DNA from 2 places in the Actinoalloteichus sp. AHMU CJ021 genome. Region 1 is predicted to be linked to the other one. Evidence: predicted binding sites of a transcription regulator. Region 1 holds the regulator's gene; the other holds the start of a gene.

Region 1 (5,345 bases):
TCGCCGCCCAGGTCCATGTCGAAACCGGCGTCGCGCAGCGCCCGGATCTTCTGCTCCTCCCGGGCCTTGGTCTCGACGAACTCCTCGATGTCGGGGTGGTCGACGTCGAGGACGACCATCTTCGCCGCGCGCCTGGTCGCGCCGCCGGACTTGATGGTGCCGGCGGAGGCGTCCGCGCCGCGCATGAACGAGACCGGGCCCGAGGCGGTGCCGCCGGAGGACAACAACTCCTTGGAGGACCGGATGCGGGACAGGTTCAGCCCCGCGCCGGAGCCGCCCTTGAAGATCAGCCCCTCCTCGCGGTACCAGTTCAGGATCGACTCCATCGTGTCGTCGACCGCCAGGATGAAGCACGCGCTGACCTGCTGCGGGGAGGAGGTGCCGACGTTGAACCACACCGGGGAGTTGAAGCTGAACACCTGGTGGAGCAGCATGTGGGTGAGCTCGTGCTCGAAGATCTCCGCGTCGGCGTCGGTCTCGAAGTAGCCGTGCTCGACCCCGGCCGCGACGTAGGTGCCCACGACCCGGTCGATGAGCTGGCGGAGGCTGTTCTCCCGGTGCTCCGAACCGACCGCTCCCCGGAAGTACTTGCTGGTGACGATGTTCACGGCGTTGACCGACCAGAAGTCGGGGAACTCGACGCCCCGCTGCTCGAAGTTGACCGACCCGTCCCGCCAGTTGGTCATGACCACGTCGCGGTGCTGCCAGTTCACGGCGTCGTAGGGGTGGACGCCCTCCGTGGTGTGCACTCGGCCCACCCGGAGCTTCGCTCCCGCCGACCGGGATCCGCCGGTGGTGGACTTCGCCTTGCCCCTGGCTCGTCCGGTGGCGCTCCCGACGGTTTCAGTCATGCCGCTCTCTCCTCGTCCTGCTGGTGTGGTTCGTCCGCCACTCGGGCGGTTCCGGTCGTGGTCAACCCGCGGTGGGGCTGCCCTCCGGGCAGCCGTCAGCCCCGTCACGTTGCCGGGTGTGGGTGTGGGCCGTCGTGGCCCCGAAGTCGGATCCGCTGACGCCCTCAGGGGGCCTCGGCTGGCTCCTCCCCGTCCGCCTGGACGGTCCGCAACTCGGCGATTTCCTTTTCGAAGTCCTCCACGGAGGAGAACGCCCGGTAGACGCTGGCGAAGCGCAGGTACGCGACCTCGTCGAGGTCCCGGAGTGGTCCCAGGATGGCCAGACCGACCTCGTGGCTGGCGATCTCGGCGGAGCCCGTGGACCGGACGACCTCCTCGACGCGGTGCGCGAGCTGTTGCAGCGCGTCCTCGTCCACCGGCCGTCCCTGGCAGGCGCGCTGGACGCCTCGGACGACCTTGTTCCGGCTGAACGGCTCCGTCACTCCGGAGCGTTTCACGACGGCGAGCACTGCTTCCTCAACCGTGGTGAACCGGCGACCACAGCCCGTGCACGACCTCCGACGCCGGATGGCCTGTCCCTCGTCGACCTCCCGCGAGTCGACGACGCGGGAGTCAGAGTGTCGACAGAACGGACACCGCACGATCCACCCCTTAACTCGGTACGCACTGGTGGGACCGGCATCGCCGCGCCCGGTGACCAGGATACTCGGGCATCGTTCACCAAGCTCACCCGAACCCCAATCTGTAGAGCGTTCCCGGCACTCCGACACTAGATGTTGGGGTCCAAACCTAGACACGCGGCCGAAGCGGGTGCAAGCAACGACACGGGTGAACCCCGACTTCGCCCTGACGGGTGGGCCCGACCTGGCCGTACGCCGCTCCGTCACGGCGCGCGCACCCCAGGTGACGTGCCACCCGCCCCCGCCCGAACCACCCCCACCCCGAGCGGGCACCCCACCCGACACCCGGCCCGAGCGCGCGCCGAGCGCAGCCGCCCACGGGGCGATCGGAATGGGCGGACGATGCGTGCGGTGGACGTCGAACAAGGAATTGCGACGCGATCCGAACCGAACAGACGTTCGATTTCCTTCGTCCTTTCCGGCACTCGGGGAACCGGGGCGACGGGGGGACTCGCCCATTCGAACAGGTGTTTGATCTTCACGTATGTTCGCGTTACCGTGGACATCTCGACAGTCCCGGCGGAGTGGGGCGGACGACGGTCGGCGCGATGTCGATACCGCCACTCCCTCCGCGGCAGTCCCGGGTGATCCACGCGTGGACGGCACGATGATCACGGATCATCTGGTTGCGCGGGAATCACGACGGTGACCGGAGCCGAACGTCGTCACGACGTCGGTGCGACGAGGGCGACAGCCCAGGAGGACAGGAGATGGCACGCAGGACCGAGCCGGATCTGGGCCCCGACCGCGCGGCGGCCGTGTCCGAGGTGCCCTCGACGGGCGCCGCGTCCCCTCCGAACGGCGCGCTGACCAGCCGCCAACAACGGGTGCTCGACGTCATCAGGCAGTGGTTGGACGAGCACGGCTACCCACCCAGCATCCGGGAGATCGGAGAGGCGGTCGGTCTGACCTCCACCTCCTCGGTGGCGCACCAGCTGCGCACACTGGAGCGGAAGGGGTACCTGCGCCGGGATCCCAACCGGCCGCGCGCGGTCGGCGTGCTCCCGGTCGACGTGGTCGTGCCAGCCACGGAGGAGCCCACTACCTCGGCGCCCGCCTACGTACCCCTGCTGGGCCGCATCGCGGCGGGAGGTCCCGTTCTCGCGGAGGAGGCGGTGGAGGACGTCTTCCCCCTCCCCAGGGAGATCGTCGGTGAGGGTTCCCTGTTCCTGCTCCGAGTCACGGGTGACTCGATGGTGGAGGCGGCGATCACCGACGGCGACTGGGTGGTGGTCCGGCAGCAGCCCGACGCCGAGAACGGCGACGTCGTCGCCGCGATGCTGGAGGGCGAGGCGACGGTCAAGACCTTCCGCCGGCGCGAGGACCACGTCTGGTTGATGCCGCACAACCCCGCCTTCGAACCGATCCTCGGCGATGACGCGACCATCCTCGGCAAGGTGGTGGCGGTCCTCCGCCGGCTCTGACCACCCCGCCGCCGCGCTGGGGAGGGAGGCGGGGCCGCACGTCGCCTCGGAAGGACGTGGGGGTGCCCTTCGGCTCCCGCCCCGGTCGCGGAGCTGGGACCGCCGCGCGGGGGCCCGCCACCACGTTGCCGAGCGAGGAGCGGCAGTGGCGGGAGCTGGCGCCGGCTGCGCCGGGAGTGCGGACCACCCACCCGCGCCGGTCCCCACGGCCCTCGTCCGCCCTCGGCCGGAGTTCGGCATGGCGACGGCGCCGCGGCCGGGTCACCACTCCCCGGCCAGGGTGTGGGCATCCCGCAGGAGGTGAGACCCCCGGACGCGCGGCACTGGGAACGGACGGGTCGGCTGGGGCGCCCTGTCCGTCCCGCTCCAGCGCCCCTCGGCCTCCCGCCCGGCCGCCCCGGGGTCTAGGTGGCCCGCCGCGAACGGCTCACGACCCAGGTCAGGAGCGCCGCGAGCAGGCCGGCGATCCCCAGGGCCTGCCAACCCGGCATCCCCTCGTCGTCAGCACTGAGGGCGGCGTCCTCCCCGTGGTCCCGCCCGGCTTCGCCGCGGTCCTCCTCCTCGGACGGGACCTCGCCGCTCGCCGTGGACCCCCGGGAACGTTCCGCCTCGGCGAGCAGCTCGACGGCGCCCGGGTAGGCCCGGATCGGCTGGTTCTCACCCTCCGAGGTCGAGAGCAAGGTGCCATCCGGCTCGAGGGCGACGGCCTCCCCCTGCGGCTCGTCCGGGATCGGGATGTTGACCGGTTCTCCGGCCAGGGCCTCCACCACGTCGCCGTCGGGGGCGCTGAACAGGTAGGCCTCGGTGTAGGTGCGCAGCGCGACCACGGTGCCGTCCGCGCTGACCGAGCCGCCCGTGACCGCCACCGACCCCACCATCTCCGGGATCGGCCCCCCTGGCGTGGTGGTGCTCCGGAACCGCACCGAGCCCACCTCCTCCAGGGGCACCGGCCCCGGGGTGCGCAGCGGCTCCGCCGGTCGGTACACGTAGGCGGTTCCGAAGATCTCCTTCGTCACGATGTGGGGTACGCCGTCGCGGTCCAGCAGCAGTGCCTCGGCGTCGTGCGGACCACGCGGGTAGGTCATCCGGTGCAGCGACGCCACCCCGTCCGGGGTGATGCGGACGAAGGCGACGTGCTCCCGCCGCCGGCGGTTGTCGCCGGTCTCGGCCACCCAGATCGTGCCGTCCGGGGCGACCGCGACGTCCCCGACGTCGTAGTGGTCGATGCCGGTGGTGATCACCCTCGCCACCGAGCAGTCCCGGTTGAGGACGAACACCTGGACCTGCGGATCGTGGTCGTTGACCACGTACCAGTGCGTGCCGTCCGAGGCGATGCCGGAGACCATCGTCAGCCGGGGGTCGCTCATCCTGCACAACTCCACCGGCTCCGGCGGTCGCACCTCCGCCGCCGCCGGAACCGAACCGAGGACGGTGAGCGCCACGACCCCCAGCACGGCCGACGCGACGGCCATCAGTGGCGCGCCGGCACGTCCACGGCGAACTCCCGCAGCGCGGCGGCGAGGTTCGGCCACACACGGGCCCGCAACCGGGTACCGGTGTCGGTGTGCTCCTCCTCCAGCACCTCCCCCTCCTCGTGCACGCGAGCGACCAGCTCACCACGCGAGTAGGGCACCAGGGCGTCCACCACGTCGCCCGGGCGGGGCAGGGCGTCGGAGATGCGCTGGCGCAGGTCCTCGATGCCCTCTCGGGTGTGGGCTGACACGAAGACCGCGTCGGGGAAGAGGTGCCGCAGTTCCGCCAGCACGACCTCGCTCGCCTGGTCGATCTTGTTGACGACGAGCAGCTCGGGTGGCATCGGGTTCTCGCGGTCCTCGGTGATCTCCCGCAGCACGTCCCGAACCGAGGACACCTGCCGGGTGGGCACCGCGTCGGAACCGTCCACCACGTGCACCAGGAGGTCGGCGTCGGCCACCTCCTCCAGCGTCGACCGGAAGGCCTCCACCAGCTGGTGCGGGAGGTGGCGGACGAAGCCGACGGTGTCGGTGAAGGTCAGGGGCCGGCCATCGGGCGTCACACCACGACGGGTGGCCGGGTCGAGGGTCGCGAACAGCGCGTCCTCCACCAGCACCCCGGCGTCGGTGACCGCGTTGAGCAGGCTGGACTTGCCGGCGTTGGTGTAACCGGCGATCGCCACGTTGGGGGTGGTGCTGCCCAGGCGCCTGCTCCGCTTCGTCTGCCGGGCCTGTCCCATCAGGTTGATCTCCCGGCGCAGCTTGGCGATCCGCTTGTGGATCCGTCGCCGGTCGGTCTCCAGCTTGGTCTCACCCGGCCCCCTGCCGCCGATACCGCCGCCCGCCAGCCGTCCACCGGCCTGCCGCGACATCGCCTCACCCCAGCCCCGCAGGCGGGGCAGCATGTACTGGAGCTGC
Region 2 (5,345 bases), 600 kb from region 1:
GGCGTCGGCGAGCGTGGAGAGGGAGCCCGCGAGCCCGAGCAGGTGAGCCCGGCGTTCGTCAACGCCGGCGAACCCGGCCCGGGCGGCGAGCAGGCGCTCGTCGCGGTCACGCACCACCTCGCGCAGGGCGTCGTGCTCGGCTCTCGTGGCGGCCAGCGCCGCCTCCAGGAGGGTGCGGCGGCCGTGCAGCGCGGCCTGTTCCGCCTCCAACCGGTCCGCCAGGCGTTCCCGGTCCGCCTGTTCCGAGACGACGGACTCCGCCTTGTTCTCCTCGGACTCCACCCCCGCCAGCTCCTCGGCGAGGGCGGGCTCCGTCCACTCCCCGAGGCGCTCCCGCAACCGCCGCACCTCGGCGTCGGCGTCCCGGACGGCGGCGATGGCGACCTGCCGCGCGGCGCCGGTGCGCTCCTCCTGGCTGGTGGCCCGTAGCTCCTCGTCCTCGGTGACCGGATCGGCCCGCGCCTCGGCGGGGGCGGGGTGGTCGGTGCTGCCGCAGACGGCGCACGGCTCACCTCCGACGAGGCCGGTGGCGAGTTCCGCCGCCATCCCCGCGAGCCGGCGGTGGCGGACGTCCAGCAGGTCCTGACGGGCCGCCTGGTGGGCGTCGACCCGCTGCCGGAGGAGGTCCTCGGCGGCACGGAGCGCGTCGTCCGCCCCGGGGAGCCCCCGGGCGTCGGCGAGGAGCCCGGCGAGTTCCCGTCGGCGCAGGCGGAGGCCGTCGAGCCGGGCCGAGGCCGATCGTGCTTCCTCGACGCCGACGCGGGCCTCGGCGAGTTCCGCCGGGAGGAGCGCGGACCGGTCGGCGAGCTCGGCCAGCTGGTCCTCCTCGACCCTGACCTTTCCCGCGAGCTCGGCCAGGCGCCGGGTGTCGGAGAGCTGCCTCGCCTCCTCGGACACGAGGGGGGCGAGCGTGCCGGCCTCCTCCCTGGCCCGGTCGGCGGCGGTGCGCGGATCGTCGCCACCCTCGGGCGACCACCCGTGGGGCACCGCCTCGGCCAGTGCGGCCGCCTCGTCCCGCCTCGCCAGGTCCAGGGCCGCTTCGAGCCGAACCCGGTGTTGTTCGGCGGAGGACACGGGGGCCGCCGCGCGGGCGGCGGCACGGCGGCGGTGCCAGTCGTCGCGGTCGCCCCGACCCTCCTCCAGGGACCGCCAGCTCGCCTGGAGCTCGTCCCGCCGCTGGCAGGCCTCCGCGAGGGCACGTGCCCGCGCGAGGGCCTCGGTCGCCTCGTCCCGCAGGACGACCGCCCGCCGCTCGGCCTCCCGCGCCTCGCTCTCGCGGGCGCGCGCATCCCTCCGGAGCGCGGCGAGCCACTCGGACACCGGCTGCTCCCCGGGTGGGTCGGCGGCCGCGGTCTGGCGGATCCGGGTGACCACCTCGTGCACCTGGCCGGCGGCCTCGTCCAGGTGCTGGCGGGCGACCCTGCGGCGTTCCCGGAACCAGCGCTCGACGTCCGCGAACCGCTCGGTGCCGAACAGCCTTTCCAGCAGCTTCTCCCGGTCGGCGGTGTCGGCTCTGAGGAACCGGGCGAACTCGCCCTGCGGCAGGAGGACGACCTGGAAGAACTGCTGGTGGGTCATGCCGAGCAGCCGCTGGACGGTCCGCCCGACCTCGTCCGCCCGGGTCAACCCCTCGGGAACCCCCTGGCCTCCGGGGTGGTCGAGCCAGGTCAGGGACACCGATCCCCGCTGGAGCGTCGTGCCCGCGCCGCGTCGTTTGCGGCGGGTGTACTCCGGGGTGCGCACGAGCCGGAGGCGGTGGCCCTGCACCGTGAGTTCCAGGCGGACCTCGGTCGTGGTGGTGGCCGGGCTGGTGTCGCAGCGGAGGCGTTTCGCCTCGCCCCGCGCCCCGGGCACCGTGCCGAAGAGCGCGAAGGCCACCGCGTCGAGCAACGTGGTCTTGCCCGCGCCGGTGTCGCCGTAGAGCAGGAACAGACCATCGGCCCCGACGGCGTCGAAGTCGACGTCGACCCGACCCGGATAGGGGCCGAAGGCGGTGACGGCCAGTCGGTGCAGCCTCATGCGGACTCCCGTGCTCCCGCCGTCTCGGTCAGGGCCTCGTCGATCAGCGCCGCCTCGGAGGCGGATGGCGCGGAGCCCCGGCAGTGCTCGACGAACGACGCGGTGATCTCGCGGTCGTCACGGCCCCGGACGGCCGAGGAGTAGTTCAGCCGGCTCCGTGCCAGGCCGCCCTCCGGCCGCCACTCGAGGTGCACGGCGTGGGGGAAGCGGCGCTGGAGGCGGCGCATCGCGTCGAGCGGCCGGACCCGGTCGGTGAGCGTGACGGAGAGGTAGTGCTCCTCCAGGTCGTGGAGCCCCGGGTCGGCGAGCAGGTCCTCGATCCCCCCGGAGATCGTGGCCAAGGCTCGGGGCACCGGCAGCGCGTACGACCGCACCCCGGCCAGCCCGTCGGCGTCGAGGTCGACGATCCAGACGGACTTGCGGTGCGCGGTCTCGGAGAAGGAGTAGGCGAGCGGGCTGCCCGAGTAGCGCAGGTGGTCGGCGAGGACCTGAGGCCCGTGGAGGTGGCCCAGTGCGACGTAGTCGACGCCGTCGAAGACGGAGCCGGGGACCTGTTCGACGCCGCCGACGCTGATCGGCCGCTCGGACTCGCTGGCCTGCCCGCCCGTGACGAAGGCGTGGGCGAGGACCACCGTCCGGGTGCTCGGTGGCAGCCGCGCGACAGCGCCCCGGACGCGGTCCATCGCCTCGCTCAGCACGGCGGTGTGTCCTCGGTGGCCGGTGCCGGCCAGGCCGAGGTGGTGCCGGGCCGGGTCCGGGTCGAGGTAGGGGATGCCGAAGCAGGCGACGGGACCGTGGGCGTCGGTGAGCACCACGGGCTCGTGGAGCCGCGAGATCCTCGCGAGGACGTGCAGCCCGCCGACCGCCGCGAAGTCGGCGAATGCGCCGAGCCGTGACGCGGAGTCGTGGTTGCCGGGGATCACCACGAGGGTCGCGCCGGCGGCCCGCAGGGCGGCGAGGACCCGGTGGCACACCTCGACTGCCTCCCCGGAGGGAACGGCGCGGTCGTAGAGGTCGCCGGCGACGACCACCACGTCGACGCCCTCGTCGGCCACCAGCTCGGCGAGACCCGTGAGCACGCGCTCCTGCTCGGGCAGCCTGTCCCGGCCGTGGAAGGTACGGCCGATGTGCCAGTCCGAGGTGTGCAGGAGGCGCATGGCACCACGCTAGGACCTCGGGGGCCATCGGTGTCACGCGACCACCCGAAAGCACTCGAACGTGTGTTCGAGTGCGGAATGGGAGGACTCCGGGCAGGAGTTGCGCCATGATCGGAGTCGGGGCACGGCCGTCCACGGGGGACACGGCGAGCGGACGCCCACCCGTCCGAGATGGACGCACGGCCCCACCGAGCACGAACACCCGCGACCCCCGGTACACGCACTCAGGACGGGAGCACCCGTGATATCGGTCGTCATCACCACCGCCGCGGTCGTGGTCGCCGCCCTCCTGGTCGGCGCGCTCATCCTCGGCTGGCGGCTCTACGCGGACGCCGTGCGCAGGACGGACGCCGCGCTGGCCATGGTGGAGGCCGAGCGCGACCGGGCAGCCGAACACCAGGCCGCGCTGCGCCGCTATGAGGTGACCTTCGCCTCCACCAGCGGGCGAGGCGAACTGGGCGAGAGCGTCCTCATCGAGACGGCGAGATCGCTCGGCCTCCGGGAGGGTCCGCACTTCTCACTGCAGACCGACCTCGCGGGGGGTGGGGCGGCACGCCCCGACATGGTGCTGGCGGTGGGTGACGACCGCCGCGTCCCGGTCGACTCCAAGGCCAGCCTCGCGAGCTGGATCGAGGCCGTCGAGGCGGACGACCCCACCCGGCGGGCGGACGCCCTGCGGGTGCACGCGCGCAACATCCGCGCGAGGGCACTGGAGCTCGCGGGGAAGGAGTACCAGCGGTGGGCGGACGCCATCTACGGCGTGGTGATGTTCGTCCCCTCCGACGCGGCGGTGGTCGCGGCACTCGACACCGACCCCCACCTGCTCAGGTGGTTGCTGGAACGGCGGGTCTTCCTGTGCGGGCCGACCGGGTTCGGGGTGGTGGCCTCGGCGGCCCTGTTCGCCTCCACCCAACGCACGCTGGCGGCCGACATGGAACAGGTCCGCCGCCAGTCGGCCGCCGCGTACCGGGCGGCCAGCGGTGCCGTCGACGCCGTCAACCTCTCCAGCACGCACCTCCAGCGCTTCCTGTCGGCGCGGCGGCGTGAACTCGACGCGTTGGAGGGATTCCGGAACGCCGTGGAACCACTGCGGGAGACGGCGGCCAGCCCGAGTTCGATCGCGGAGGTCAGGAGGGACGAGAACGGCGTCGCGATGCCGGGTTCGACGGACCAACCTGCCCTGGCCGAGGCGCACGACGCGCGGACGGACCGCTATTCGACGGTGGTCAACCCGGACTCATCGACCATTGCGGGCAGCGAGGCCAGGTGAGCGGGATGTGAGTTCACGATGGCTCACTAACAAGCAGCCGGTGACCGATTACGGTGGACGGGTGACAGCCGCCCGTGACCGCGAACGCGCGCGCGACTCAGAGCCCGAAGTCGCTGCCGTGCCATGGGATGAACGCGCCGCCTTCGGAACCACTCGCGGGCTTCCGTGGTGGGCGGCCCTGCTGCTCGCAGCGGGCCTGACCGGTATCGGACTCTTCCTCGACATCGAAGTGATGTCGGGAGGTCCCGGTGTCCTGCTGTGGGCCGGATACATCCTCGGCTGCCTACTGGCGGTCGCTCTGGTGCGACGCAGAAACCTGTTCGGTCCCACCGTGCAGCCGCCGCTCATCCTGGCGGTGGTCATGCCCCTGGTGATTTGGCTCACGGGTGGGACGGGCGGCGCCGGCCTCGCCGCGATGGCCTTCTCGCTGGGGTGGCCCCTCATCAACGGCTTCCCACTGATGGCGGTGACCTCGGCCCTGACGGTGGGAGCGGGATTCGCCCGGTACTTCCTGCTCCAGCGGCGGCCGCCGAAGACGGACCCGGACGCGGAGGCGCCGGGGACCACGAAGAAGGCACGGCCCGATTCCACGGCCCGCAAGTCCACGAAGGACGAGACCACGAGCTCCGAACGATCAGCACGCGCCGCTCGGGGCAAGGCGGGCAGGCCCGCGGGCCGGGAGGGCACGTCCGCCGGCCGGGGCCGCGAGAAGGGCGGAACGCCCAGGAGCGGAGGAGGACGGTCCGGGGCGGCGGGGAAGACCGCCGGCTCGTCCCGCCGGTCCGGACGCGACGCCGACTCGGCCGATCGACCCCGCCCCCGGCCGAGGAAGGGGGCGGAGGGGCGGAGCTCGGAGGGACGACGCCGGCCGCCCCGGCCTCGGGACGAGGACCTGGACT

The links. The regulator LexA, encoded in region 1, represses DNA repair genes until DNA is damaged. The targets are predictions, from matches to a motif close to CGAACACGTGTTCG.
Region 2: the regulator LexA is predicted to act here: its motif matches at 3,233-3,246, upstream of C1701_RS07710 (exonuclease SbcCD subunit D).

What each region holds. Positions count from the first base shown of each region.
Region 1 is NZ_CP025990.1:1,262,009-1,267,353, forward strand. It holds gene C1701_RS05025 (vitamin B12-dependent ribonucleotide reductase) at 1-851, opposite strand, end outside; gene nrdR (transcriptional regulator NrdR) at 1,016-1,492, opposite strand; gene lexA (transcriptional repressor LexA) at 2,242-2,955, shown strand; gene C1701_RS05040 (hypothetical protein) at 3,360-4,427, opposite strand; gene hflX (GTPase HflX) at 4,427-5,345, opposite strand, start outside.
Region 2 is NZ_CP025990.1:1,860,964-1,866,308, forward strand. It holds gene C1701_RS07705 (AAA family ATPase) at 1-2,019, opposite strand, end outside; gene C1701_RS07710 (exonuclease SbcCD subunit D) at 2,016-3,176, opposite strand; gene C1701_RS07715 (DNA recombination protein RmuC) at 3,418-4,446, shown strand; gene C1701_RS07720 (DUF6542 domain-containing protein) at 4,565-5,345, shown strand, end outside.